Regions from separate parts of the Pseudoalteromonas fenneropenaei genome, predicted to be linked through region 2. Evidence: predicted binding sites of a transcription regulator. Region 2 holds the regulator's gene; the other holds the start of a gene.
What was found. Region 2 encodes ArgR, which controls arginine synthesis, uptake and breakdown. Its sites were predicted from a motif close to ANTGAATANNTATTCANT; they were not measured.
Positions count from the first base shown of each region.

Region 1: the regulator ArgR is predicted to act here: its motif matches at 5,165-5,182, upstream of ACFOEE_RS19985 (arginase family protein).

Region 1 is NZ_JBHRSD010000047.1:132,883-148,369, reverse strand. Features, by position in the region: gene ACFOEE_RS20010 (TIGR02647 family protein) at 1-71, opposite strand, end outside; gene ACFOEE_RS20005 (DUF1496 domain-containing protein) at 161-448, shown strand; gene ACFOEE_RS20000 (esterase-like activity of phytase family protein) at 599-2,215, shown strand; gene ACFOEE_RS19995 (hypothetical protein) at 2,281-3,159, shown strand; gene ACFOEE_RS19990 (amino acid ABC transporter substrate-binding protein) at 3,191-3,889, opposite strand; gene ACFOEE_RS19985 (arginase family protein) at 4,008-5,117, opposite strand; gene ACFOEE_RS19980 (DUF2189 domain-containing protein) at 5,545-6,321, opposite strand; gene udp (uridine phosphorylase) at 6,492-7,250, shown strand; gene cdd (cytidine deaminase) at 7,471-8,358, opposite strand; gene ACFOEE_RS19965 (hypothetical protein) at 8,450-8,818, opposite strand; gene ppc (phosphoenolpyruvate carboxylase) at 9,041-11,686, opposite strand; gene ACFOEE_RS19955 (tetratricopeptide repeat protein) at 12,415-13,143, shown strand; gene ACFOEE_RS19950 (coniferyl aldehyde dehydrogenase) at 13,463-14,872, opposite strand; gene ACFOEE_RS19945 (SLC13 family permease) at 15,006-15,487, opposite strand, start outside.
Region 2 is NZ_JBHRSD010000010.1:351,821-367,307, forward strand. Features, by position in the region: gene grxC (glutaredoxin 3) at 57-314, opposite strand; gene ACFOEE_RS05695 (rhodanese-like domain-containing protein) at 326-751, opposite strand; gene gpmM (2,3-bisphosphoglycerate-independent phosphoglycerate mutase) at 959-2,506, shown strand; gene ACFOEE_RS05705 (murein hydrolase activator EnvC family protein) at 2,512-3,696, shown strand; gene ACFOEE_RS05710 (S41 family peptidase) at 3,732-4,949, shown strand; gene ACFOEE_RS05715 (divergent polysaccharide deacetylase family protein) at 4,989-5,750, shown strand; gene ACFOEE_RS05720 (DUF2987 domain-containing protein) at 5,747-6,397, opposite strand; gene ACFOEE_RS05725 (CBS domain-containing protein) at 6,502-6,930, shown strand; gene ACFOEE_RS05730 (Nif3-like dinuclear metal center hexameric protein) at 7,156-7,911, shown strand; gene ACFOEE_RS05735 (methyltransferase domain-containing protein) at 7,919-8,692, shown strand; gene mdh (malate dehydrogenase) at 8,733-9,668, opposite strand; gene argR (transcriptional regulator ArgR) at 10,040-10,507, shown strand; gene ACFOEE_RS05750 (Dyp-type peroxidase) at 10,504-11,415, opposite strand; gene ACFOEE_RS05755 (ABC transporter ATP-binding protein) at 11,512-12,549, opposite strand; gene ACFOEE_RS05760 (ABC transporter permease) at 12,530-14,176, opposite strand; gene ACFOEE_RS05765 (Fe(3+) ABC transporter substrate-binding protein) at 14,176-15,162, opposite strand.

The DNA.
Region 1 (15,487 bases), on a different contig from region 2:
TGGTGGAGACTTTTACTTGGGAATTTAGCCAGCAGCGCCAATTCTTCCATCATATTATTATCAATTGCCATATAACCTCTTTAATCTTGTAAATGTTTTTTGGACTGCCATCGCAATCAGGCTATGCTATTTAAGACTAGACGCAAAGGAGCAGAACGTCATGAAAATATTTATAAAAGTTGTCGCTTTTAGCACTTTGCTATGCGCTGGATCAAGCTCTGCCAATAACCGCCTTGAGCCGCGTGTATTTATTGATAAGCCGCAGAATGTCTGCTGGTATAACGGCGCAGAATACAGTGAAGGTGCGGTCATTAAGCAGCTCGACTGGTTGTTTGCCTGTGAGCCACGCTTTCGCCATGAGCAAAATGGTGTCGTCATTTGGGTGCGAATTGATGAAGAGGGCAAACGCATCGAGCCTGAAAACCGTGCAACGATAAACATCAATTAAGTTCATGCCCTTTTTCGGCTTGTGCGAAACGCCGTTTTTGCATGGGCCAACCTCAATTTTTCATAATATTTTCATTTAGTTACCATGTAAGTGTCATATCCTGTCTTTAGCGTAGACGGGATTTAATCAGTTCATGGGAATAATACAAAAATGAGAACAATCAATTTATCATTGCTTGCGTTGTCGGTTGTTGTCGCATTAAGCGGTTGTGGTGACGATGGTAAAGACGGCAGCAATGGAGCAAACGGTGCCGATGGCACAAATGGCAATAACGGCAGCAATGGCTTAACGAGTTTAGTCACACAAACCGCTCTTACATCAGGAGACAGTCACTGCTGGCTCGGTGGTACTCGTATTGATTCAGGTCTTGATCAAAATAACAATAACTTGCTTGATAGTGCCGAAATCAGCTCCACTACTTATATTTGTAATCCCGACAACTTTGCCTCGAGTGGTGTACGTTTGCCCCATTCCGTGATGCGCAATGACTTAAAAAATGGCGCGCAACCTAACTCCACCTTTGAGATCCGTAACGGTGGCTATGGTTCAGACATGGACGGCCATCCGAGCAATCCTATGCAATTTTATGCTTTAACGGACCGCGGCCCAAATGCCGATTTTAGCAGTGCACAAGGTAAAGGCAAAATGTTCCCAACTCCAAATTATGTGCCAAGAATAGGTTTGTTTGAAATTCAGGCAACAGGTGGCATCAAATTAGTCAAAAATATTCTGCTCAAAGACCGCAGCGGTAATACTATCACAGGGTTGCCAAATAGCTCCGCGTTAGGTGGGACAGGTGAAACCCCTTATGATGCAAGCGGTGAAGTGATCCGTATGGATATGAGCAAACCATACGATGCCACCACTAACCCCATCAAAACTGATGACTATGGCCTAGATTCAGAAGGCTTAGTTGCGCTCAGTGACGGTACATTTTGGGTTAGTGATGAATATGGCCCTCATATCGTCCATTATAGCGCCGATGGCGTGGAAATTGGCCGTATCAATCCATTTGGCAGCGATACTCGCAACGTTTACTCACTGCCAGCGGAGTTTGCTAACCGTTGGGCAAATCGCGGCATGGAAGGCTTAACCATCACTCCGGATGAGAAAACCTTGGTCGGGATCATGCAATCGAGTCTAGATAACCCAAATAAAAACCGTACAGACTTGACGCGTATTGTCACTGTCAATCTTGAGACTGGCGCTGTAGCTCAGTATCTCTATCGTCAGGAAAAAGGGTCTAATTCCAATTCCGCCATCAAGGCGCTTAGCGCTACGCAATTTTTGGTACTGGAACGTGACGGTGCATTTTATCACCGTACCCCAACCGCAATGAAACATGTCTACAAGATTGATTTAGCCAATGCGACTAATTTAGAAAGCATCGCAACTTCAGGCGAGCTACATCAAGACGCAAACCTGGGCCTCACAGTGGCAGGGCAAACTTTAGAACAAGTTATCAATAATAACGCTTCTGCGAGTAACTACGATGCAGGTTGGGCTAAGTTAGCCGCGATTGGCATCAAACCTGCGCAGAAACTCGGGTTAGTGGTCGATATGGTCAGTGAAGTGGCGTACCCATACGACAAAATGGAAGGCTTATGGGTCATTGATAACCAGCGCCTTGGCGTGATTAACGACGACGATTTCGCCACTTGGGCAACGAATGGCGTGCTTGAACAAAAATACCTCGACACCACGCAAAGCGTTATCGACGGCAATACCTTGTATATAGTCAACGGCCTCAATTTATCTGCCAACTAAAACCTTTTTAGGCAGCAAGCAACAACTTTGTCTTGCTGCTCTTCTTGATAAACAGGATGACAACAATGAACTATCACCCGCTAACAGCAATCGTAATGCTAGCCGTATTTAGCTTCTCTTGTTCAGCCTTAGCCAATGCTGATGTGACTTCTCGCGAATACAAACAATTGCTAGACCCAGCGCATTTTACTTATTCTTCAGAAAGCCTAGATGTTGCAAGCTACGACAACGTGATAAAAACCAATATTAGCAACGCGATTGGTCGTAACGTCAATGGCTCGCTCAGCCTCAACAAAAATCGCCAGATTGCCTTTTACGATTCCCCTAGCAGCTGCGTATTACGCGCTAACGGCTATCTTTTTCGCGAGCGCAGTTACGCAAGTAGCAATGAGGTAACACTTAAGTTTCGCAGTAGCGACCGTTATATCAGCGCATTTGAAGACCTATCCTCAGTAACAAACGGTGCCGAAACAAAATTGGAAGCTGATATTGGGCTCAAAAACGGCGATAGCTATAAAGTCGTTTACAGCCACTCTACCACCGCTATAAATACCCGCACGTTAAGCGATTTCAAAGACATCCACAGTCATTTTCCAGGCTTTGCTGACGACTATGGGTTTAGTGACAATTTACCTTTAGCAGTAGTTGGTGGTATCTATATTACGGAACATGTTTATAAAGGCACCGAAATAGATTTAGGCTCAATTGACGCAGAGCTGAGCCTCACCCTTTGGTATGTTGGCCAACCGAGTGCAGCGCAACATCCTATGTTGGCTGAAGTGTCATTTAAGATTGAAGACGGCAGTGCAGCTTATAGCCAAAAAGTGGTGCAAAGAGCCAAGCTCGCTTTAGAAGCGCTACAAACATTAGATAACTGGAATTCAATCGACAATACCAGTAAAACTCAACGTATCTACAATGCGGCGGGTAATTTTTGCCAGTAATAATGTGACGGCTTTGACTCAGGGTCTTTCGCTAAAGCGGCTTTACTGTATTCGATACTTGCTGATATGCCTGCAATAGACGGTTAAACAGGGGTTTTGCAATGTTTTTGTTGCAGGCAAAGTAAAGCTCTGTTCGTCCCGCCTCTAAAGTCCATAGCCGTTGTAGTGGGACTTTGATTTCACCTTTGGCGAGTCGATATTCATATTGCGCATCGCTTAATATGACTAGGTCTAGTAAATCGCTGCGCGTCGCCAATAGGTCGAACACATTGTCAAAATTGGTAATAAGAATTAAATGTCGTTCTTCATCGAAACCGCGCTCTAACAGATACTGATGGCTAAAATTATTGCGGATCACCGCCGTTTTATATTGTAGAGCATCGTCCAGTCTACTGAGAGTGATGTTGGCGGATTCCAGTGCGTAAAAGGAAGCGCTGAATACGGCAACCGGGAACACCCAAGTAAATTGAGACTCCCGAGTATCTAACCGTGCAATAGAAAATAAACAGGTATTATCATCTCGAAGCGCGGCATTATAGGCCAACGACCAATTCATCACGCTGATCTGATGGTCTATCTTACTAGCTTCAAGTACCTTTAGCACCAGCTCTGCGGCTTTCCCTTGCAACTGACCTTGCTCATTCAAATATTGGAAATTGGGGAAATTTTCCGTAACAATATTAAGCTCTGCCGCACGCACTGAGGCATTGAGTAACACAGCGCCTAACACAAAACTTCCAAACCACTTTGCAACCAAGTGTAACCCTCCATACAACCTACACCTACTATAGTTGCAAATTTTGCTTTTATAAAAGAATTTGCCCAATAAGGGCAAACTCTTGTCCGTCTTACTTATGGTTTATCGCATTGATTAAAAAGGCAGAGATCTCAGCACCAACTTTTAAGGTGGTCTCAGAGCTTGATTTGCCTTCCAATGAGCTGTCGGTAAATGGCGCGATTTCCATCATATCTGCTGCGGTAATGGCAAACTCCGCTTTTAACATAGACAGAATTGTTAGTGCTTCTTGCGGCGTCATGCCATTTTCTTCTGGTGTGCCTGTGGCAGAGGCAAACGCAGCATCCAGTGCATCAATATCAAAACTAACGTACAGCTCTTCGACACCATCAGCCTTTAACTGTGCGATCACTTCCGTTGCAATAGCCTCTGCGCCTTTTTCACGAATTTCGTGTGCCCAATGCTGCTTAATGCCAAAAGTGCTTTCCCAGTGCTGTTTTGGTTTTCCACTTGAGCGAATACCAAACTGCACTAAGTTGCGTGGGGCCGGTAAAAATTCGAGAATATGTGTACACCAAGAACCAAAACACAAATCAATACCAAGACGTTCTACCAACAAGTCAGTATGCGCATCAAAATGAATGATTGCAGTCTTTATTCCGCGCGCACGCTTGGCTTTCAAATACGACTTGGTTAATGGATAACTAATGGAATGGTCGCCACCAATGCCGAAAATGCCTTTGTCTTCGAAGTGAGCATAGAAACCATCGCAAATATCTTCGGTAATGGATAAAGGGCTGACATGGTAGTCACTGTTTGCATCTTGGTATAAAGCTTTTTGGCAATTGCTGATGGTTTCTGGATTCAGGTATTTATCATGCAGTAAATGTGGGATCACTCGAACATCACCGAGATCTAATGTACGCGCTGCGGGTTGCTGTTCAAGTAAAGTGCTACGCAAAAACAGTGGCCCCCAATTTGCGCCACGTAATATTCCGCCACCACAATCTGAGCTAATACCGAGGATCACAGCATGTTGCGAGGCTTGTGGTAAAGCATCTAAACTTTCTAACCACAGGGTTTGAACATCATCCGTACCAAAGAGTTGTTGCCGTAATGCTAACTTGCGCTCTTTTGCAGTGTTAACCGTGAAAACCCCGTCCCCCGGTGGACACAGGCAACTTGCGAGTTTTTCCCGATATTCAGCCCAAGATGTGTTCATTCTTCTCTACTCCTATTGCTATGGTGCAGCAAACTTCCTGCATTCGTACTGCATAGTCATGCACTACTGAAATTTTAACAAATATTGCGCAACTATGTTTACCTGCATGCCTTGATGTGTCTTTGGTGTTTGCCGTTGGTTTTCCCTAAAAACAGAAAATAACCATATAAGTCAATTAACTACTGAATTAAGAGTGGCTAACCACAGGTTCAAGATTGTTCAGCAACCGCAGTCAACATTGCGCATTTATTCAGATATAACAGTGACAGGCGGGAAGTCAACCCGGGCAAGTTGGAGAGCGTAATAACGCGTGGCTGGATATTCAACTCAGGTGCATTTCCACCTAGAAAATGCACCTTTCCCATTGAAATACAAAACATTGTGTTTCTAAAAACCCGAGCCAAGGGTTTCGGGTGTACACAACTGGCTATTCGTAATGGCGTGGCCGCTTGGTTTTAATAATCGCAATATAGCCATGCCAACTGGCGTAACTAAGCATCGGCATGATCACTATAAAGCCCGCAGCACCAGTCGCAAATCCAAGCAACACGAAAAATACGATGCACAGACCCCATACTATCATAGCTGGTACATTTGCTCTCACCGCATGCATGCTGCTTACCACAGCTGTCATAATATCGACACGACGCTCCATCATTATTTGCGGCGTAAACGCTGATATGGCAAAAACACTGACCATTAGCACACCCCCAATTAAGCTGCCGAGGGTGAGAAATGCACTGAGCTCTTCAAGACTTGGGTTTGGCACATTGGGGTAAAGCGCGTGCACCAACGCAGCCAAACGCATCCACACAACCATGATAACCATAAGTAATATCGCGAAGCCCCATTCGCCTGCGGGGTTACGAAACATTGACCGTAAACTATGGGACAGCGTAGGTGTGTGCCCTTTCTCTAGCTCCCACGCAACATCATAAAGCCCTGCCGCAAATGCGGGCCCAATCAGTGCAAACGCCACCGCAGCCGGCAAGATCACCAAATGCGATCCAGATTGATAAACAAACCACAAAATCGCGGCCGGAATGGAAGCAAAAACAACACCGTAAAACAAACTTAATATAGGTGCTCTTGCCATATCCCGAAATGCCAATGCTAACCAATGGAACGGCGCAAAAGCAGAAATTTTATTACTTTCAAAACAACGTGCAAAATCGGATTTCTGTGCTGAATGTGTCGCTGGCATAGTCGCCTCCTCCTAGACCTTCATTTAAGGTTTAGGTGATAGAGCGCAAAGTTGCAAATAGTGAAATAGGATAACTTTATGTTGTGCTCAGCTACAAACGGACATACGTCCTGTACTTTGTCGGCTAGACTATTAACCATTACACTTTAGATAACTAACTAGGTTTAATCATGGAAAAGGTTTTTCATCTAGGCTTACGCACTGCTGATCTGCAAGGCGCTAAGCTTGCTATTGTCCCGGGTTGTCCGGACCGCGCCAAGCGTATTGCCGAGCAAATTTCTGAGGCTCAGTGTTTAGTTAAAACCCGTGAATTTCACGCGTATCTTGCAAGCCTCAACGGTTCTCCAGTGGTGGTATGCTCAACGGGCATTGGTGGCCCGTCAACTTCTATCGCGGTTGAAGAGCTTGCTCAACTTGGAGTTAAGACCTTTTTACGCGTTGGCACAACAGGTGCGATTCAGCCACACATTAACGAGGGCGACGTACTGGTCAGTACCGCGTCCGTTCGTTTAGATGGCGCCAGCCAGCATTTTGCTCCTTTGGCCTACCCTGCTGCTGCAGATTTTTACGCGACGCAAGCTATGGTAGAAGCTTGTAAAGCTACTGGCGTTGACTTTCATGTGGGGATCACTGCATCAAGCGACACATTTTATCCCGGGCAAGAGCGTTACGATACCTATTCAGGCTATGTGTCACGTGCATTTCAAGGCAGCTGTGCAGAATGGCAACAGCTAAATGTCATGAACTATGAAATGGAATCAGCCACCTTATTTACCATGTGTGCAGCGCTTGGTTTGCAAGCTGGTTGTGTGGCGGGTGTACTCGTTAACCGCACGCGTCAGGAGATCCCAGACGTAGATCACGCTATGGTTGAACGCCGTTCAGTGGCTGTGGTATTAAAGGCGGCAGAGCTTTTGTTAGCTAAGTAATTACCAGTTAGCTTTTGCTCAAGTTTTTACAAAGCCCTATTGTCATAGATAGGGCTTTGGCATTTTAGTGGCTAAAAAACGTTTTATCTAAATTGAGAACAGGCCATTTTTGCCGTTTTTATTAGTAAATGATACCTGCGCATCTTTTCGTCGCGACTAAGCTTAACCCCACTAACACGCAGCTGAGTGCTATCAAAGCTTGCAGTGCAGCAGCGCTCAGTTAGCACTTTACCGCACTTATCTGTTCAAACGTAATTGGATAGTCGAAGCTATTTATCACAGCTTTCGCGACATCTGCTTGATTTTCATGGCCTTGACACTCTAACAAGGTAACGCGCAGAATAGCGACTTGCTCTAGCGTATTACCCGCTAACACCATTTGACTTAACGCACTTTGTAGCGGTGACAAACTTGGGCTATAAGCTGCATTTTCAGCATAACGCCCGATAAAGTTACCTTTATTTGTGACAATTTCAACCGCGCTGTAATTGCCTGAATATGGCGCATAGCTGTGCTCTGCTGCTGCGAGCAAATCAGTCGAAACATCACCTGACGCGCTTAAATTCACCTTAGGCGATGCAAATAAACTATGTGGATTAGCTAAATCTGACGGCCCGAAAGGCTGTGGAAGCAGTTCTCGTAGCGTTGCACTGTGATGTGGTAACGCAATCTTTAACTCATCCGCACTTGCCAGTTCATTCATAAATTGTCGGCAATAACCACAAGGTGCGTCGGTGATGGCAATTTTGTCGATACTTTTAGCACCTTGCAACCACGCATTATTGATAGCAGCCTGTTCAGCATGCACAACTAAGCTAAGCGCCTGATGTTTAAATTCAAGGTTAGCACCAACATACAACTCCCCGTATGGCGCATTGCTTGTGTCAAGCACCACAGCACCAACATAAAAATGGGAAATTGAGGGACCGGCAAATTGTGCTGCAAGCGGCAGTAATGCGAGCATTAAGGCATCGATATCACAACTGTGCCGCGTGCATAAATGTTCAACCTGAGCGTGGTTAAGTTTGCCGCGCTGCAACGTCAGTAGCGCTTTAATGTCAGCACTTTGCTCGGGCGTAAAAATGTGTTGAGTAGTAGAACTTGTCATACTGTTGTTGTTATTTTAAAGGGCTGGACAGTCTACGCCTTTACTTTTGCTTTGACAACACTCGACGATAAGGGAAAATGCCCAAGCCTCATTAGCAGTTGCCCAACCAACGTTTTGCCTGGTTAAAGCAATCAAAGTTTTCCGCGGTAATATTAAAACGTTTGGCTTTTTGTAGAAATAAATCATGCATATAGCCTCGAAAGCCAACCACTCTGGCCACCGTCATACCATTTAGGTAATGCGCAACTTTTGGCATGATATCCACTATGTCAATGGCAGCAAATTTATGCTCAAGTTCAACCACATCCAGCAACACTTTGCTGCAGTTATGGGTTTTGGCATATTCATTTGCAATTTTATAGACGCTGATCACATCCTGTGCCGTTATCTTCCCACGCAGCGTCATCATGACAAGCGCCGTCGTTTCGTCATAAGTAATACTGGTTGAAAATTGAGACATATGAGCCTTGTTTATAAAGATACGAAAAAGAACTGGTAAAACCAGCAGCGCATCATATTGAATTCCTAATTTAAGTCAACAAAACCAGTAATAAAAAACGATTAAGAAGGAACAAAAACAAACTAAAGGATGACTTTTTGGGGTGGTAAATGAGGAGGATTAAAATAAGTTGTTAGCAACAACTTAAGTCATTGCTAACAACGTTGCCAATTGCCGCTTTGATTAACCGGTATTGCGCATTCCAGCAGCAATGCCTGTCATGGTAATCATTAAAGCGCGGTCAACATCTGAAGTCAGATGGGGTTCCTGACTGCGTGAACGTTTTAGCAATTCAACCTGTAATAAATTTAACGGATCAGTGTACGGGTTACGTAAATTAATCGACTCCCTGATCCACGGTTGCCCTGCAAGTAAGGTTTGTTCTTTACAGATCTCACGGACCAACTTGATTGCATCGCCAAGCTCGGTGCGCAAAGTTGCGCCTAAATGGCGATAACCCGACTCAACCAAGCCTTGCTCATAGTGCTCACTGAGCCAACTGTCTGCTTTACAAAACACCATTTCCAACATTTCTAAACGTGTGCGGAAAAACGGCCAAGTCTGATTCATGGTTTGCAAGGTCTCAATACCAAACTTTGCAATCGCATCCTGCAAGCCTTGATACGCACCAAGCCAAGCTGGCAGCATTAAGCGGTTTTGGCTCCACGCGAAGATCCATGGAATAGCACGCAAACTCTCTACACCACCATGAGGATTGCGTTTCGCTGGACGCGACCCTAATGGCAGTTTTGCTAGCTCGACCTCAGGAGTTGCCATTCGGAAGTATGGGACAAAGTCTTTATCTTCTCGCACGATTTGTCGATAGCGAACGCACGACGCATCAGCTATCACATCCATCACTTCTTTCCACTGAGGTTCTGGGCTTGGTGGCGGTAACAAATTACTTTCTAGCACGGCGCCTGCATAGATGTTTAAGCTCTGTAAGGCGACTTCTGGTAAACCAAACTTAAAGCGGATCATTTCGCCTTGCTCAGTGACACGCAAACCACTTTTTAATGACCCAGGTGGCTGAGAACGCAGCGCTTGAGCCGCCGGCGCACCACCGCGGCCAATAGTGCCACCGCGGCCATGGAATAACACCAGCTCAATACCTTGCTGTTCTGCAAGTGCAACCAATTCTTCCATGGTGCGATATTGTGCCCAGCCTGCGGCCATCATGCCGGCATCTTTAGCTGAGTCTGAATAACCTATCATCACATATTGCTTGTTACCGAAATGGCCACGATACCAAGTGCTCTTTAATAAGGCGCTGATCACATCGTAACCGTTGTTTAGATCATCCAAAGTCTCAAACAGTGGCGCCACAGGTAAATTAAAACTACAGCCCGCTTCTTTTAGCAACAAATGCACCGCAAGCACATCTGACACTGTCTTTGCCATGGAAATAATATAAATACCAAAAGCGGCAGGATCTTGCTTAGCTATAACAGCGAAGGTATCTAGCACTTCCTGGACTTCTGGCGTTGGCTGCCAGTGTTTTGGGACGAGTGGGCGACGTGAAGTGAGCTCTGCTAGCAAAAACGCTTGTTTATCTTGCTCATCCCACTGTGCGTAGTCACCAATCCCCAAGTAACGAGTCAGCTCAGAAAACACGCCTGCGTGACGTGAGGCATCTTGTCTTACGTCCAGTTTCACCAGACGTAAACCAAAACACTGCAAGCGATTAAGAGTATCAAGCAACAAGCCATCAGCCACCACTTTCATATTGCATTTTATCAGCGAGCGATAGCATAGCTCCAGCGGTTCACGAATTTGCTCAACTTTACGAATTTTGTCCTGCGCGCCGCTGGGATAACCTTTGATTTTGGCGTTTATTGCTTCAACCGTTTCATGAATTTCGGCTTTTAACTTTTTCAATAACGCACGGTACGGCTCACTGACAGCGCCACTGTGTGCCATCAGTTCATCGCTCGCCGAATACATAGATAATTCCGCACTGAGCTTGTCAATATCGCGGGCGTATAAATCAAGCGCCATCCAACGTCCATGATCTAGCACTTGTTCTGTCACAAGCGCGGTCACAAATGGATTACCATCACGGTCCCCCCCCATCCAAGAGGTGAATTGCAGCGGCATAAAATGGGTAGGCAGCTCTAAATTCAGGATCTCTTTTACCGCACTTTTGAATTCAGCGATAAAACGCGGTACAGCTTGCCACAAACTATTTTCAATCACGGCAAAACCCCACTTTGCTTCATCTAATGGGGTTGGTCGGCTATCACGAATATCATTGGTATGCCAAGCTTGGCAAATCAGTTGCTCTAAGCGGTCATGCACTCGTTGCCGCTCTTCTGGCGACAAACTAGTACGCTCCAGTTCTGCCAAACAGTCACTCATTTCAATGTGCTTACTAATAATCGTGCGGCGAGTGACTTCCGTCGGATGTGCTGTTAACACTAAATCAATCTTCAAATTGGCAATAGATTGCGCAACTTGATTTAAATCCAGCGAACCTGCATCTAACTGCTGCTTTAAATGCTTAAGCGTTTGCGTTAACGGACTTAAATTACATACTGCACGCTGGCTTTCTTTAGAAATGGTATGAAATTGTTCAGCTACGTTGGCAAGATTTAGGAAATGATTAAAAGCACGTGTTACTGGGAGGAGTTCACTATCAGACAAACTGTGCAAAGTATCGATAAGTGCGACTCTATCGGCATCATTACCGCCACGCGAAGATTTAGATAAATGTCTAATTTGTTCGACTTTATCCAAAACCGCCTGACCTTGCGCCTGTTTAATGGTTTGTCCAAGCAGCTGCCCCAATAAATTGACATTCGCTCTTAGCGCTGCATATTGTTCACTCATAGTTACTCCTTCGCTTTGATGATGTCCTCTATACTGACCTTTGCTCGCATCACGAGCAATTGAATTTTCATCAATTAAATGTGAATGTTAGGTGTTTAAATGGCGATGTACAGACGCGTTATAAGAGTCATAACGAGTCAATTATCGCATGCTCAGTGCGCGTTTGGTGCGCTTGTTGGCGCTTTACCGACCTCAGCATGATGTATTGCAGCTTTTTCATCAAACTCTGCTGGCAAACTCAAAAGCTATCATTATCAAGCCGTATTAAGATGACAAGTTAATGATAACTGGGTGTTAAAACTATCAACTCAACAAAAGCTGTGCAAGTTTCCCCGTGATTTTTAAGTTAAGGTAAAATTTAGATGATATTAATTATCATTTGTATTGACTTGCAGTTATAGCTGGATAATAATGATTCTCGTTGAGAACAAGGACGTGAAGGTTTGCCCAGCTAGGCTAAACTTAGCAGCTTAGCTTCACCCTCAACATGTTGATCACCCAAGGCTTTGTTCACCTTTAACGAACACATCTACTTGCTACTACGCTCATATCTGACGGTAGATATGGCCCAAAAAGCCCTTTTAGGGCTTTTTGTTTTTTGGTGCTTGGAATTTAGCGCAAGTTTCAGACTTTCTGTTGTCTAATTTAATCCGCATATATTGTAAAACTCATTGAGTCTATTACACTTAGCTAAGGTACGTAACCGTATAATAGAATGGAGAGACATCATGTGGCTGCAAAAGACCAAAGTACTGGCACTGATTGGCGCTTTGCTTTTCACCAATGTCAGTTTTGCAACTTTAGAGCAAGGTATTATCGCGGCGAATGAAGGCCGCTTTGAAGATGCGTTAAAAGAGTTTCGTTACTTGGCTGACATGGGTTATGCGCCGGGTATTTATGAATTAGCAAAAATGTACGAAGGTGGCTTTGGTGTTACAAAAAACGAACGCAAAGCGGCGGAGTTATTCAAACAAGCGGTTGATTTAAATCTTGCTGATGCCATGTTTTCACTAGCCGTAATGTATAAAGATGGTCGCGGCGTAAAGCAAGACCTGCAAAAAGCAGTTGAACTATTTACCAGTGCTGCCAATAAAGACCTCCCAGCAGCTCAGTTTAACCTAGGTGTCATGTATACTAATGGCGAAGGGGTGATTAAAGATTACCGCGCTGCTTTGAATTGGTACGAGAAAGCCGCGGGCAATAACTTCACTTTGGCACAATTCAATATGGCGTTGATGTACTTCCAAGGCTTAGGTGTGCCAGAAAGTGTTGAAAAGTCCTATATTTGGAACTTGATCGCAGAATGGAATGGCAATCGTGACGCTATGAAGAGCCGCCAGTTAGACGAACAGAAAATGTCGCCTTCTGAGGTTGAAGAGGCTAATCGTAAAGCCAATGTTATTTATGAGCGCATTTTAGCTGGAACGTATATTGCGGAAACTCGACCTGAGTCTTGATCGAGTAATAATCATATAACAAAGCCAGCGCATGCTGGCTTTGTTATATTTAGTTTATCTTCAAACGCTAGCTAGCGTGAGATAGCTGGTAAAGGCGAATACCAATTTGCATTAACACTTGGTCAATTAGGCGGGTTAAATTACTCGCTAACCTTGGTGGCAGTTTCTCATTTATGACTGCATGGTTGCAGGAGGCATAACAATGCAGGTGCAATTGCCGAGAATAACCAAATAGCAAAACTCCCATCGCGTTATCGCAAAATTTCCTCCCCTAAATTAGATCACTTAATTAAGCCGATTGATATAACATGAGTTGTCTCTATTTCCTCATAAACAACCACATCACTGGTTTTAGCAACCAAGCCTTACGCGCCAACAATAAATGTATTCGCCAACCGAGTTTTTGCGACTGCAACACTGTGCGTTTATGGCTGAAAGTTTCCACTCCTTCGCGGCCATGATAATGACCCATGCCTGAGTTACCTATCCCACCAAAAGGCGCGGCTTCTGCTGTCACTTGGAGCAGGGTTTCATTCACGACTAAACTGCCGCTTTGCACTCGTAACCGTACTTGTTCGATATCAAAACGGTCACTACTAAACACATAAGCTGCTAATGGATGGGGATGCTGGCAGACATAATCAATCGCTTCGTCTAGCTGATGATAAGTTATCACCGGCAAAAGTGGACCGAAGATCTCATCTTGCATAATTCGCATTTGCTCATTGACGTCTGTGACTACATGTACTGCCATTTTCCGTGTTTCAGCAGCTAACGCTTGTGGGTGTAACGCCTCAACATTTGCACCTTTGAGTCTGGCATCGCTCAGTAAGCCTTGTAAACGGGCAAACTGGCTATCGTTAATGATGGCTGTTAGCTCTTTGCTATCTGCCCCTGCTTTAAAATACTGAGCGTAGACACGTTTTAAAGCTTGAATAAACGCTAAGTATTGGGTCTCGTGTACCAAGACATAATCGGGCGCTACGCAAATTTGCCCAGCATTTACGGTTTTACCTAAAATAATTGCTGCTGCGGCGCAGTCAAGATCAGCATTGCGGGTCACAATCGCTGGAGATTTACCTCCCAGCTCCAACGTGACGGGCGTCAGATGTTGCGACGCCGCTTGCATCACCTTTTTTCCTACCGTAGTAGAGCCCGTAAAAAACAAATGTGCAAACGGTAGTGCGCTAAAGTGAGCAGCCACTTCAGCTCCGCCTTCAACTACTTTGCACCAAGATTGATGGTTGGCAAAAAGTGTACGCAGGACCTGATTAATTGCAGGTGTAAACTCACTGAGTTTGAGCATGACTCGGTTACCAGCGGCAATTGCGGTGAATGCAGGCAGCAAGGCCAATTGAATGGGGTAATTCCAGGGTGCAATAACCCCAACCACCCCTTTAGGTTGTAACTCTACGCTCAATTTTGAAGGCCACAGCTGCATTCCGGCCGCACGCTTGTGCGGCTTCAACCAACGTTTGAGATGCTTGCAAATATAGTCAAGTTGAGTCACGGTAGGCAGAATATCAGCAAATTCAGTGTCAAAGCGGCTTCGAGAGCCAAAATCTTGATTGGCAGCGCGAATAAGCTCAGGGGTGAGCGTAATAAGGTCTCCCCTAAGCTGCTTTAATAAAGCGATGCGCTCATCAACAATTGGATAGGTATTTCTGGCGAATTCGCCTTGCAGCATTACGAAAGTCTGCTGCAAGTCAAAATTGAGTTCTGTCTGCACTGTGGCGTCCTTAAGCGTTGCAATTTCAAGCATTACAACAATCAATGCTGAAGCTTGGCAATAATTTAACTATAACGCTGCACCCACAAGGTGGCAACTGTACATTGTTGCCACCTCTAGTATCTTTATTCCTTTAAAACCCTAACACCACACGTGCCAATGTCATAGTCACTAATGTAATTAAAGCAATAGCGACTAGATTTAGCGCAAATCCGGCGTTTATCATGTCGCGCATTTTCAATTCCCCAGAACCAAACACTATCGCATTAGGTGGTGTTGCCACTGGCATCATAAACGCGCAACTAGCCGCAATTGCTGCCGGAATAACCCAAACGAGCGGTGTTCCAGTTAGCGATTCCGCCACTGGCCCAAGCAAAGGTAAAAAGCCTGCGGCTGTGGCGGTATTGCTGGTAATTTCGGTGAGGAAAGTGATAAGCCCAGCAACCAACAGCACGCTTAACAGCAGTGGAATTGTGTCAGCATCAGCGAGTAGATGCGCGATATAGTCTGCAAGGCCTGAGGACTTAATCTGTGCCGCGAGCGATAACCCACCACCAAACAACAGTAAAATGCCCCAAGGGACTTTGGCAGCGTGATCCCAATCGAGTAAACGCG
Region 2 (15,487 bases):
CTTGTATACGTGCGCGGTTGTTCATATATACCGCGCAGTCTTGTTATCGTTATAAATTATCCACGCAATAATGCGTCGAGTTTTCCTTGAGCTTCGATAGCCATCATATCATCACAGCCACCAATATGAGCGTCATTGATGAAAATTTGCGGTACAGTAATACGGCCATTGGCTTTGGCAATCATTTCATCGCGTAGTTGTGGTTGTTTACCAATATCATACTCGGTATAGCTCACCCCTTTGCTGTCTAATAGTGCTTTCGCACGATGGCAATAAGGACAATAGTCTTTGGTATAGATAACAACGTTACTCATTATTCACCTTTTTATTTTGAAGTCGGCAAGCCAGCAGACTGCCAAGCTCCCATACCACCAGACAACACAAATACCTGCTCAAAACCCGCTTTGTGACAGACTTCAGCAATGCCATTTGCCGTGATACCCGCATTACATACCAGTATAATGGGCGCAGATTTGAATTTTTCAAGGGTACTTAAATCACCTTGCTTGGCTTTATCGGCTGCAAGGTGTATGGCACCCGCAATGTGGCCTTGATTAAATTCTTTCTGGCTACGAATATCTACTACCTGACCGTCTTGACGATTGACAAGCAGGGTTAATTGTTGCGGATTAATTTGACGAATTTTTGAAAATTGACTCTTGAACCAGCTGCCAATCAACATCGCCGCGATAATCAGCCAAATAATGCTGAGCACGGGATGATTGCTAAGAAACTCAATATATTGTTCCATGCCTTTTCCACTTAATATTGCAAGATTTAGGTTTAACCCAGCAAGTATACACAGATGTGTTTGCTAAATCAGCCCTTTGCTTTATGGCGTCAGAAAATCTCCTGTTGCAGCGACATCTTGAGCAGAAATCAACATCTAAAAGGCTGAACATTTGAGCAAAACAAGGTATGCTACGTCCGAACATCGTGCCATATTTCAGGAGTCCAAATGACAGCGAAGAAAAAGCCGCTCGTACTAATGATTTTAGACGGCTGGGGATATCGAGAAGAAGCAGAAAGCAATGCCATTTTGGCCGCACACACCCCTGTGCTTGACGAACTTTGGCAAACTCGCCCCCATACGCTGATTTCCGGTTCAGGTTTGGACGTTGGCTTACCGCCAGGGCAAATGGGCAATTCTGAAGTAGGTCACGTTAATCTAGGTGCCGGTCGTATCGTCTACCAAGATTTTACTCGTATTACTAAAGCCATTGATGATGGTGAGTTTGCACACAACCCCGTGCTAGTAGACTACATTGACCAAGCCGTGGCTAAAGGCGCAGCAGTTCACCTCATGGGATTACTGAGCCCAGGTGGTGTGCATAGTCACGAAGATCATATCATCGCCACCATCGGCCTTGCGGCCGCACGTGGTGCCAAACAAGTTTATTTGCACGCATTTTTAGATGGCCGTGATACACCACCACGCAGCGCCAAAGCGTCAATTGAACGCATTGAAGCTGAGTTTGCCAAACTCAACTGTGGTCGTTTAGCCACTATCATAGGTCGTTACTATGCCATGGACCGCGATAACCGTTGGGATCGTGTCGAAGCCGCTTACAACCTTATGGTATGTGGCGAAGCGCAATATAACTTTGCAACTGGGGTTGAAGCATTAGCTGCGGCCTACGCACGCGAAGAAAACGACGAATTTGTCAAAGCCACGACCATCGCAACCGCAGAGCAAACTCCAGTCACTATGAATGACAATGACACTGTGCTGTTCTTGAACTTCCGCGCTGACCGCGCGCGTCAGATGACCCGCGCCTTTGTTGACCCTGCATTTAGTGGCTTCAATAAAAAGCGCACACCTAAGCTTAGCGGTTTTGTGATGATGACTGAGTATGCCGCCGACATCAATGCGCCTGTCGCATTTGCCCCAGAGTCACTTGATAACGTGCTAGGTGAATGGCTAGCCAAACATAACATGACCCAGCTGCGTATTTCTGAGACCGAAAAGTACGCGCATGTGACATTTTTCTTTAGCGGTGGCCGTGAGGCGCTATTTGACGGCGAGAAACGTGAACTGATCCCATCGCCACAAGTGGCAACTTACGACTTACAGCCGGAAATGAACTCGGCGCTACTCACCGACAAATTAGTCGATGCTATCCACAGCGGTGAATTTGATGTCATTATCGTTAACTATCCCAATGGTGACATGGTTGGTCACTCTGGGGTATTTGACGCCGCAGTAAAAGCCTGTGAAGCGGTAGATAGCTGTATTGGACGCGTACTTGAGGCACTCAAAGAAGTCGGCGGTGAAGCGCTTATCACCGCAGATCACGGTAACGCCGAACAAATGTCTGACTCAAGCACAGGTCAAGCCCATACTGCGCACACCAGCGAGCCAGTACCGTTTATTTATGTCGGCCGTGAAGCGACCGCCCATGCTGGTAAAACGCTCAGCGATGTTGCACCGACTATGCTCCACTTACTTGGTATGCCGCAGCCTGCGGAAATGACTGGCAGCCCAATTGTGACATTGAACGCCTAATCGGCATGCCGGTGCGTATCCAAACCAGCAAAGATAAAGCTGTTGCGCTTTCGTTTAAAGCGCAACGCTTTCTTGCTCTCCTTATTTGTCTTCTGGTACTTCCTGTGCATGCCAATGAAACGCGCACTAAACAGGATTTATTAGAAGTACAGCAAGAGATCAAACGCAGTCAGGCGAAGTTTTCCGAGCAGCAAAGTAATTTAAAACGCATGGAAAAAACACTCCGACGGGTTGAACTATCCGTTGCAGAGCATGTACGAGCACTTGATTTTACCGAACAAGGAATAGCCGAGAATCAGCAGCAACAACAAATTCTCGAACGAGAAAGCAGTGAGCTTAACAAGCGTAAAAGTATCCTGCAAAACCTTCTTGCTGCACAACTGCGAAGCGCTTACATGAATGGCGCCCACGATTACTCTAAAATGCTATTGAATCAGGAGCATGCAACTACGCTAGAGCGGATAATTGTGTACTACGATTACCTTAATAAAAGCCGCACCGAGCAGTTGGAAGAGCTCAAAAGTATCGTTTTGAGAATCGCTAAAAACCAACAACAGTTAGATAAAGCGAAAGACAACTTACTCGCTTTAAAAGAAGAGCAGTTACGTCGCGTCGCGGATTTAAAAACCGCTCAGCAAGAACAAGCGCGACAAGCCAAACAACTACAAGATACCCTCAAAGCGACTGAAACCGCAATTGCTTACCTGAAAGACAACGAACAAACCTTGCGTGACATGCTGGCTAAACTTCAAGCTGAGAAGGAACAAACGCAAGCGCGTAATGTCACTTTAAATGGCTTGCAAGGTAACAAAGGTAAATTACCTTGGCCACTTACAGGGCGTCTCAGTAACCATTTTGGCGCGCGCAAACATACCGGCTTAAACTGGAATGGTGTCGTGATTGACGCCAAAGAAGGTAGCCAAATTGCCAGCGTTTATCAAGGGCAAGTGGTCTTTGCCGATTGGCTGAATGGCTACGGCTGGGTGATAGTGCTTGATCATGGTGATGGTTTTATGAGCCTCTATGGCCACGCGCAAACCTTGCTAAAAGATGTTGGCGACACGGTGACCAGTGGCGAAATTATCGCTTTAGTTGGCCAAAGCGGCGGACAACAAAATCCTGGTCTATACTTCGAAATACGGCATAAGGGACGCGCTGTGAATCCGATAGAATGGTGCAGAAAATCATAAGAGAAGCGTGAGCTGCACCCGATGAGGAGCAGCCCATGATTTACAAATTTGATAATTTTGAGACACCAACCCATTACCGTAGTTGGCTGTTAGCACTGTTTTTTGTCTTGTTTTGCCTGTTTTCGCCGTCCCTCGCCGCCTCCCCTGCAAAACAACTCAACGATGAGCAAACTAATGAGATTTTATTTCACATTCATGCTTACTATGTTGATGATCTACCTCTGAGCGACCTGAGCAAATCGGGTTTAGACGAGCTGTTCGCTAAGCTTGATCCCTACTCTAAATACCTCAACGAAAGTGAGCTTGAAGCCGTGTTCAGTGCTGCCAGTGGCCACTACACAGGCCTTGGTATTGAAGTTGAAGAGCAGCCGCAGGGGCTTATCATCATCAATACCCTACAAGGCTCGCCGGCGGCGCTAAGCGGCTTACAAGCAGGTGATAAGCTAATTGCTATTGATGGTCGCAATATTGCTAAAGAATCGTTGCAAAACGTCTCTGCACTGTTGCGTGCGGCCAAACTAGCGACCATAAAACTCACTGTTGAACGCCAGCTACAGCAAATCACCTTGGCCTTACAGCGCCAAGCAATCAATATCGACAGTGTGACGGGTCGGCTGCTTGGCAACGGCATTGGCTATCTCGCCATCAGTAGTTTTAACAACCACAGCTATCATGATGTGGCACGGTTAATCTCCATGCAGCAAAGTGAATATGGTGGTGCGCTACGCGGCCTTATTATTGACTTGCGTGATAATCCCGGTGGCACCCTTAGCAGTGCCGTAGCGATTGCGGATCTATTCCTTAACAGCGGCACTATAGTCACCACCAAAGGGCGTTTTTTTGATGCTAACCAAGCTTTTACGGCGCAACGGGGCGATATTCTTAACGGCGCACCGATTGCTATTATGATCAACGGCAACTCAGCATCCGCCGCAGAAATTCTCGCCGGCGCGCTGCAAGATAATCGCCGTGCATTAATTATGGGAACCACCTCTTATGGCAAAGGTTCTGTACAATCTCTGATCCCGATTGGCGACGGTAATACTGCTTTAAAACTCACTACGGCACGCTATTACACCCCCTCCGGCCAGTCGATTGATGGAATTGGCATCAAGCCTGACGTATTACTGGAGCAAGAGGTGCTTTCACAATTAAGTAAAGCCGTTATAATGAACCTCGCCCTACCTGATACCACGGTAGAAATGGCAAGCATGTTAGCAAAACTGGATCCTTTAATTCTGTCAAAACAATAATAACGAAAACACACTGTGCTCAAAACTTGGAAAGGATGGTTGTGGGGGACGCTTGCAATACTCTGCTGCAACGCTTCTGCAACTGGCAAAACAATTGCGATTGTGATTGATGATATAGGTTATCATCAGCGAGATTTAGAACTGCTCAGTTTGCCTGGCGCAGTGACCTTTTCTATTTTGCCACATACTCCTTACTCACAACAGTTTGCCTACTTAGCCAGTAAAGAAGGCAAAGAGCTCCTGCTACACGTTCCGATGCAAGCCAACGAGCCTAGACCGCTTGGCCCAGGCGGGTTGACCTTAGATATGAACAAAAATGAGCTACAAAGTACCCTTGGGCATGCGCTTGCTAGCTTACCGCAAGTGCGTGGTATCAATAATCACATGGGATCAGCGCTCACACAGCAAACAGAAGCGATGAAATGGGTAATGGAGCTGCTGAAAAAGCGCGATTTGTTCTTTTTAGACAGTCGCACCACAGAACTGACTCAAGCGCAGTCGGTGGCTAACTTGTATGGCGTGGCAAATGTCGCCCGCAACGTATTTCTCGACAACGAGCTGAGTGAGCAAGCATTGCAAGCTCAGCTCGATGAACTCAAACGTGTGGCAACCAATGAACGTAGCGCTATTGCCATTGCCCACCCTTATCCTGAAACTTTTATCTTTCTTGCCAAAGCCTTACCGCAACTCTTGGCTGAGGGTTATAACTTAGTACCCGTTTCTCAGCTGGTCAGCGCTAAGTATCTACAACTGGCCACCAACGAAGTACCTGACTTTATCGAGCCGATATTAACGCCTTAATCCGCTGGCGCCATGCTAGTGGGAAAATGGCTAAACTCAATTAGCGGATTTTCTGCTCGCAGTTTCTTTGATACATCCAGCGCTATTTTTAAATCCTTATCCGTTTCATAACGATAAGTTTTTTTCTTGGCTTTGATTTCAATGCGAGCTGGCTCGCTGAAGGTAAATTCCAACGCATCCATGCTAGGGGCAGCAAAAGCAAAACCACCCGCCATCAACTCTATGTATTCGTTGACGTCGTCCAGTAACTCAAACAGCTCGTTGTAATGCAGCGTTTTGGATTTAGGCTCAGTGATCTGCGTTTCTATATTGATGGCTACATCGTCTTTGCTGTGATTCACATGCAATAGCACATTTTTAGCTTGTGCGCTGGGCAGGACTGGCAAAGTAAGATGACCTTGTGAGTCGATTTCACCATGCGCAATGACTTTGTCTTGCTCACTGAGCCAAATTTTCACATCTTTAAGTTGGACAGTCGGATTTTTAACGGTGACATTGACATCAGCGGCCACATAAGGAGACTTTGTATGACTAAGTAACGTCAGCACCGAATTCAATTTACTGTAATCACTGCTACGCTCTTGAGCCTGTGCATTGCCCATCATCAATAATATGCTTATTGCGGTTGTCAGTAAGACCTTGGTCATTTTTTAAATCCTGTTATTTTGTGATTTTATTGATCTAACTCGGCATCTTTACAGCCATTCTTGTCTAAACTCTAAGGTGATTGCAATTGCCAAGAGGTAAGGAAATGTTAAAGATTGTTTCAGATTTAATGACACCAGACCCGTTGTGTGTGGGTGAGAATGACACTTTAAAAACCGCTCATGATTTAATGCGCGAGAAAAATATCCGCCACATTCCTGTCATTGATGCCGAAGGGCAATTGCTCGGTATGCTAACGCAAAAAATCATGATAGCCAATGTGATGAAAATTCTTGCCACCTTTGGCCAACATGCCTTGGAACGCAGGGAAAAACAGCAATTAGTGAAAGAAGTGATGACCACAGATTTTGTCGCTATCAAGCCTGACGAGCAATTAAAAGATATGGCGACCTTTTTTGTGCGCAATCGTCATGGCTGCTTACCTGTGGTTGATACTGAGAATAAGTTGGTGGGGATTTTAACTTCGTCGGATTTTGTTCGCCTCGCTGCTGCGTTACTTGGCAGTGAAGGTTAATTTCTCTGCCTTTTTGCATTTGCAGCGGAATTGGCTTGAATTTTCGCACCCCAATCTCAGAGCCGTTCTATGCTTATGGGGATGAGTTTACTTGTCAGCTTGCTGCAACACCAACTAATACGGCCACCGTAAACTTATTGTAAGTGAAAGCCCCGCAAATGAGCCGAAAAAGCGCTGCTCATCGCCATGAAAAGCGCTACACTAGCAGCTTTTAAGGGGGCTATCATGAAGCGCAGCAAACTCGTCAATCAACTTACTGAATTATTAAAGCCATTCCAGATTAACGACTATTGCCCTAACGGCTTGCAGGTCGAAGGTAAAGTTGAGATCCAAAAAATCGTTACCGGCGTGACGGCTTCGCAAGCACTTATCGATGCGGCTGTCGCTAAGCAAGCCGATGCCGTATTGGTCCATCACGGCTACTTTTGGAAAGGCGAAGACCCAGCTGTTACAGGCTACAAAAAACGCCGTTTACAAACTTTGCTTAATCACGATATCAACCTGCTGGCGTACCATTTACCCTTAGATGTGCACCCAGAACTGGGCAACAACGCCCAGCTTGGACAACTCCTTGGCCTGACCATTGAACGCCCATTAGAGCCTTGGAATAAGTCCTGTGTTGCAGTCAAAGGCAAATTGGCTGAGCCTATGACTGTAACCGCATTTGCCGAGTTAATTGAGCAGCGTCTAGGTCGTAAACCGCTGATCAATCAAGCTGGCGACCACTTAATTAAAACCATTGCTTGGTGTACCGGTGGGGGTCAAAGCTTTATTGATATGGCAGCAAGCCAAGGTATCGACGCCTACCTCACAGGTGAAGCATCGGAGCAAACCATTCACTCCTCAAACGAGCAAAATATCCACTTTTTTGCCGCAGGCCACCACGCCACCGAACGTTACGGGGTAAAAGCACTTGGCGAATACCTTGCTGAGCAGTACGGTTTAGACGTCGAATTTATCGATATCGATAACCCGGTGTAACGCAACTATGGCCAAAGACAAAAGCTTCGATAGCATCGCCAATAAATTTAGCCGCAATATTTACGGAACTGCCAAAGGTCAGATCCGTGAAGCGGTGCTACAGCGCGATTTACAAGCCGAAATCCCTTGGCTTGGGCAAGACGGTAGTAAACGGATTTTAGACGTTGGTGGTGGTCAAGGCCAACTGGCGCTGTTTCTGGCAGGACTCGGCCACCATGTGACCTTAATTGATATCTCGGAGGACATGCTTGCCATCGCCAATAAGCGTGCGGCGGAGTTAGGGTTATCCGAGCGCCTTGAGACTATCCACGCCCCGCTGCAAGCGCTCGCGACCTTATCGCTCGGTAAATTTGACTTAGTGCTGTGTCATGCGGTGCTTGAATGGTTGGTTGACCAACAAGCTGCGGTAGCACTACTTAAAGATGCGCTGCAGCCCACGGGTTACTTGAGTTTGATGTATTACAACAAAGACGCTAAACGTCTTGCGAATATTCTTTATGGTAATTTTGATTATGTGCAGGCCGATTTAAAAGTGAAGAAAAAAGTCAGTCTTAACCCTAATCAACCACTTGATCCTAAAGCCGTCGCCCTGTGGTTACAACAACTCAATTTAACCGTAATAAGCAAAACGGGCGTGCGCTGTTTTCATGACTATATGCGCGACCAAGAAAAAGCAGCCACGGCGTTTGAGCAACTGCTGGCATTTGAACTTGAATACAACCAACAAGAGCCTTACGCCTCTATCGGACGTTATACTCATTTGGTGTGTCAACACGCATAAAAAAAGCCTGCAATGGCAGGCTTCTTCCACACTTTGGCGATTACGCCATAAAGTCGATACCTTCTTGGATATCTTTTTTCAGCGTGTCTAGCATGTCGTTCTTCGCTTTCTCTTCGAACGCACTTAGCGTGCCGTAAGAAAGGATCTCTTCAACACCGTTTTTACCTAGACGAACTGGGTGTGCAAAGTAAGGAGCATCACCATTCTCAACTGCAACGTAAGCGTAATCGATTACGTTTGCTTCGCCTTGTAGGCCTCTCACTAGCGAGAAGCAGAAACGTGCTGCTGCAGCGCCCATTGAAAGTGTTGCTGAACCGCCACCTGCTTTTGCGTTAACTACTTCAGTACCTGCGTTTTGGATACGTGGTGTTAATGCAGCAACTTCTTCAGCTGTAAACTCAACACCCTCAACTTGTGAGAGTAGAGGTAGAATCGTAGTGCCTGAGTGACCGCCGATCACAGGTACTTTCACCTTAGCAACGTCTAGACCTTTAAGCTCAGCAACAAACGCCTCTGAACGGATCACGTCAAGTGTCGTTACACCGAAGATACGGCCAGCGTCATACACACCTGCTTTTTTGAATACTTCAGCAACGATAGGTACTGTGCCGTTAACTGGGTTAGTGATGATACCAACAAGTGCTTTAGGACAGTTTTTCACCATACCTTCAGCAAGTGCTTTCACGATACCTGCGTTAACATTGAATAGATCAGCACGGTCCATACCTGGCTTACGTGGCATACCCGCTGGTACTAGAACGATGTCAGCATCAACTAGCGCTGCGTCTAAATCGTCTTTACCAAAACCTGCAACTTTAACTGCAGTTGGGATATGAGAAAGATCAACTGCAACACCTGGAACAACAGGCGCTACGTCGTAAAGCGCTAGCTCAGAACCAGCTGGTAAACCATTTTTAAGTAGTAGAGACAGCGCTTGGCCGATACCACCAGCGGCACCTAATACAGCAACTTTCATGGGAATTCTCCGTAATTTGGGGTAGGGATAAAAAGTGCCCTAAAGATAATGAAAAGCACCGATAAAAACAAATTAATCCTGCTTATATTCAAGATTTTTTCGACCATAGTTGTAAACATCTTGCCACTGTCTGGTGATATTACGCTACAAGTTAGCAGCTCAATGCGAATTTAGCCCTACAACAAAATATAAAACGGGTTAGGTTAGCGAACTGTAACCTTGCTATGCGCTCAAAAAACATCGCACCAATTTAAACCAACCCGACCCCGCTGCTTTAACACAGCAGACCACAACTTTGCCTGACAATACTTGGGCAATTGCATGGATTTGTGTAGAATCGTATTGATACCGTGAGAGAAAAGAGAACAGTAATGCAACCCCAAGAAAAGCAAGAAGCACTTGTCCGCGCGTTTAAAGCCCTTCTAAAAGAAGAAAACTTTGGTTCACAAGGCGAAATTGTCGATGCCTTAAAAGATCAAGGCTTTGACAATATCAGCCAAAGCAAAGTGTCACGTATGCTGAGTAAGTTTGGTGCAGTGCGAACGCGCAATGCCAAACAGGAAATGGTGTACTGTTTACCGGTCGAAATGGGTGTACCAACCGCAAAGAGCCCACTGCGTCAGTTGGTGATAGACATAGTCCACAACGAAATGATGATCATCATTCGCACCAGCCCGGGCGCAGCGCAATTAATCGCTCGTTTACTGGATTCGTTGAGTAAAGCAGATGGCGTACTTGGCACTATCGCAGGCGACGATACCATTTTTATTGCGCCTGCCAAAGTCACTGAAATCGACGCCACCATGGAGCGCGTGCGCACTTTGTTTGATAACGTCTAATTAGGCTTGGCCATATACCGAATAAAATGCTGTGAGGGCGCGAAAAATGCAGCGCCCATATCACTCACGCAATAATCCAACCAACGGTCATAACATAGCTCATTGCCTAAACGTTTAGCTAACACCAGCTCAAGCCCATCACCGTGCGCAGAACAGCTCAGCCACAGACTACCCTGAGTATAAACATCGCCAAACGGCATACTTTGGTTTAATACCAATGCCCGACCATGTTCATCTTTAAGCTCGCTTAAACAGGCATGACTATCTGGGCGCGGTGGCATCAATAAGCTGTTATCAAGCCGAGTACGCCCCATAATTTGTTCTTGTTCTTCCAGCGTTAAACGTTGCCAGTTGTGCATATCAAACTTGTTACGCAGCACATGCACATAACTGCCTTGGTCGTCCCATTGTCCGGGATTATGAACCAACGCGACTAAACGCTTATCACGCCCATGCGGGGTATCCGCACCATAAATAAAACCATTAAAGTCGCGACCGTCCAAAAACCGAAAGCAGCGTACCTGTGATACCAGCTCCACACCGCTTGCCAACAGCTGCAGTACCCGCTGGGCAAATAAATGATTGACGTCTTCACGGTCTGAACGCACCACGAGCATCAGGTCAACCGGTTGGCTATGAACGCTATGCTCACTGTGCGGAAAATGCGGAAAACTACGCAAACTACTAGGAATATACTCGGGATAAAGATGCGGCCAGTACTGCGCGCCAATGGCAATAAAGCTTGAGATCATAGATTCCGAAAAGCGGTCACTGAACTCATCAAGCAACAGTAAATAGTCCGCCAGCGCTTCGCGCACAGCTTCGTCATGCCCTTCTAAGACATTAAAAAATAAATGTAAGCCATGCAGATTTGCCTCTGCACAGACTCCAGATTGTGCTTGCGCCATAAGACGACACACCCCAGCTTATTGTTATTCGGCAACTGTGCTTGAAGATGGTTGCAACATTGCTTAGCGGATCGCGCTACCTCTAGCCATCACAAGCTAAGCTTCGTGCGCAAAATAGGTAACAGCGTGCGGTTCAACTTCAACCGCCAAAGCCGCATTCACGTCAATGGCATGCCGAGCTGATTGTTGTAATTCTAAAGCCTGATCTTCGATTACAATTGTATAGCTATAGTCTAGCCCTAAATAGCGCTGTTGTAATAGCTCGATTTGATGGTTTTCGCCATTTATCAAGCGCATATGTTGCGGCCGCAAGTAAACTTGACCTGTGCTATGGGCAGCTAAAGGCTGGCTTGAATGTATCACACCAAAATTCGTACTAACTTGATAATCTGAGATTTTTTTGGCATCAAGATAAACCCCTTGCCCCATAAATTCCGCTACGTAGCGATTTGCGGGGGCGCGATACAGCGCTTCGGCGCTATCTAACTGAGCAATTTTACCTTGCTCCATAATTGCCAGTTTATCGGCAAAAGCAAACGCCTCTTCGCGCGAATGCGTTACAAATATCGCCGCTACGCCCTGTTGTTTAATGATTTGCCGAATGTCATTGATGAGCGAAAAGCGCACTTGGCTGTCGATATTGGAGAAAGGTTCATCGAGCAATAACAGTTTAGGTCGATAAGCGAGCGCTCTAGCAATTGCTACCCGCTGCTGCTGTCCACCAGACAGCTCATGCGGGTAACGCGCTGCAAACTCTTCAAGTTGCACCAGCTGCAGCATTTCTTTAACCCGAGCATCACGTTGTGCTTTATTTAAGCCTTTTAACCCAAAGGCAATATTTTTTGCGACGTTGAGGTGTGGGAATAGCGCATAATCCTGAAACATCATACCAATATTACGGTGCTGTGGCGCCACAAAGAGCTTATGCTCATTGACTCGCGAGCCACCAATTTGAATAACCCCTTGCTCCGGCTGGATAAGGCCCGCTATCAATTTCAAGGTGGTGGTTTTGCCACAGCCACTGGCACCAAGCAAACAGACAATTTCGTTGTCAGCCACGGTTAGATTGAGGTCATCGACCACCTTGTTTTGGCCATAGCGATAGGTCAGCGCATTAATCTCTAAGCTTGCCACCAGCACTCTCCATCGAACGGTTAATGATATACAAAGGTAATAATCCAACTAATACAATCAGTAGCGCACTAAACGCTGCCAGTTCTAATTGCTCGTCACTCACATATTGATAGACATGGGTTGCCAATGTTTCAAAATTAAATGGTCGCAATAACAAGGCCGCGGGGAGTTCTTTCATACTTTCAATAAATACCAAGAGCGCCGCCGTTAACATACCGCGGCGCAGCAGCGGTACGTGGACGCGCCAAAAAGTGCGCCATGGCCCTTTACCCAACGAAAAGCTCGCCATATCTTGCGATGGGCTGATTTTGCCATAGCTGGCTTCAATCGCCCCTTGTGCCACGGCAAAAAACCGCACCACATAGGCAAAAATAAGCGCAAATATGGTGCCGCTAAATAGTAATCCAGGTTGCCATTGGCTACCATCAAACCACTCATTAAGTGTATTGTCCAACGCAGTTAAAGGTAATAACACCGCCACCGCTAGTACCGTTCCTGGTAACGCATAGCCAGTGCTGGCAAGTCGTGCAGGTAAACGCGAACCTGGGGCTGTGCTGAAACGCTGCCAAAAACCAAGCAAAGTACTTAACACCACACAAATAGCACTGACCCACATCGCCACCTGCAAGCTTTGCCAAGCAAAGCGTGCAAATTCGTCTTGCCACGCGTCTTGCCAATATGTAAGTGCATAATCAGCCAGCACCAATACAGGTAAGATAAAAGCCAACATCAGGACCATGATAGCCCAACCGGTGGCAAGCCAAGCCTTAGTACCGCACAACCAATATAACTGTCCTTCATTACGCACCGCTTGACGTTCATGTTCTACCTTACCCGCTCGGCTCACACGCTCTAGCGCCATCAAGGAAAATAACAGCAGTAACATTAGCGCTGAAATTTTAGCCGCTGCCGGCAGTGAATAGTAACCCAGCCAAGTGTCGTAAACTGCGGTAGTGAGTGTGTTAACCGCAAAATAATGTACCGTGGCAAAGTCAGCCATGGTTTCCATCGCTATCAAAGCCAGCCCAGCAACAATCGCACCACGAGCCAGCGGTAAACTTACACTGAAAAAACTCGCCATTGGCGAGTGCCCCATCACTTGTGCGGCCTGCAGCAATTTAAACGACTGTTCCCGCAAGGCGGTTTTAAAAATCAGAAACAAATACGGATAAAGCACTAACGCCAACATAAGTGTCGCCCCTGACAAAGTGCGTAGGTCTATAAACCAATAGTCGTCTGGGCTTTGCCAGCCAAACTGAGCGCGCAGCCACACCTGCACAGGGCCTGCGTAATCGAGCAAATCGGTATAAATATAGGCAATAACATAACTGGGCATCGCCAGTGGTAACATCAACGCCCAACTGAAATGGCGCCGACCGGGAAATTCGCAGTAAGCCACTAACCAAGCTAAAGGGAGTGCCAGAATAGACGAAACCAGTAAAACACCGACTATCAATAGCACGGTGTTAAGGCTGTAATCCCAAAGCACTGTTTGCCACAAGTGTTCAAACACATCTGAACTGCCCTGCAGCGCGGTAGCGATTAAAAATAACAGTGGCATGACGAGTAAAGTGGCCACTAACCATGCCTGCCATGGCCACTTAGACCAAATAGAAGATATTTGCATTAAAGGTCGAATTTTACCTCATCCAACAGCTTCAATGCCTGTGGACGATATTTACTGATTTCACTGAGCGGTAAACTATCTTCTTTGAACTCACCCCATGATGCGACTAACGCTGACACCGCAACATCGGGCTTGACTGGATATTCCTTGTTGACCGAAGCGTACATACTTTGCGCCTTATTTTCAGTCAAAAACTCTACAAGTTTCAAGGCATTTTCGGCGTTCTTAGCGTACTTGGTCATAACTACACCAGAAACGTTCATGTGCGCGCCTCGGTCTTGCTGATTCGGGAAATTAATGTTCACGGCCGCTGCCCAGCTTTGCTGCTCAGGGTCCTCTAGCATATTGCCGTAATAGTAGCTATTTCCAAGCGCAAGGTCACACAAGCCTTCTTTCACCGCTTTAACTTGGCCTCTATCATTACCTTGCGGCGTGCGTGCTAGATTCGCTTTCACCCCTTGTAGCCAAGTTTTTGTTGCAGCTTCGCCGTGGTGCGCAATCATAGAGGCAACTAAGCCAACATTGTAAGGATGTTTGCCTGAACGGGTACAGATTTTACCTTTATACTCTGGCGCCGCGAGATCTTCATAACGTAAATTCGGTAACGCGCCAAGCCGCTCTTTTGATGAGTACACATTACGTACCCGTTTGGTCAATGCCACCCAATCGCCTTCGGGATCTCTAAAAGCCGCTGGAACGTTGTTACTAACTACTTCACTGCGAATCGGTTGAGTCAAATCAAGACTCTCTAACTGCATTAAATCGCTGAAGTTAGAGGTTAAGACTAAATCAGCCCGAGCATGTTTGCCCTCACGCTGGACGCGTTCAATCAGACCGCTTTTAGCGAATACCACATTAGTTTTAATCCCAGTTTGGGCGGTAAAATCATCCAGAATCGGTTGGATCAAAAAAGGCTGACGAAACGAATAGATATTCACTTCTTGCTCAGCATACACAGGCGCCGCCGTTAGAGCCACAGTAATCATGGCAACGAATTTACGCAAAACCTACCTCCAGAACAAATAAGAACTATTAGCAAATAAATTTTACCGACTCTGTGCGCGAAAGCCAGCGGATCATGACAAAACGATGACATGTTTTCATTTTCGGTATCGCAAATTGAGAAGTAACTCGTGCGAGATCTCTCACAGCAATGACAGCGATCGTGGAAGATAGCGCAGAAATTAGCAGCAAAAAAAACTTAACCACCTGTTTTATATAACGTTTATATCTATGGCTAAAATATGACACAAATAACAAAGTTTTTTAGCTTGCATACAGCTACCAAGCACTTATCTATACTGTCACTAC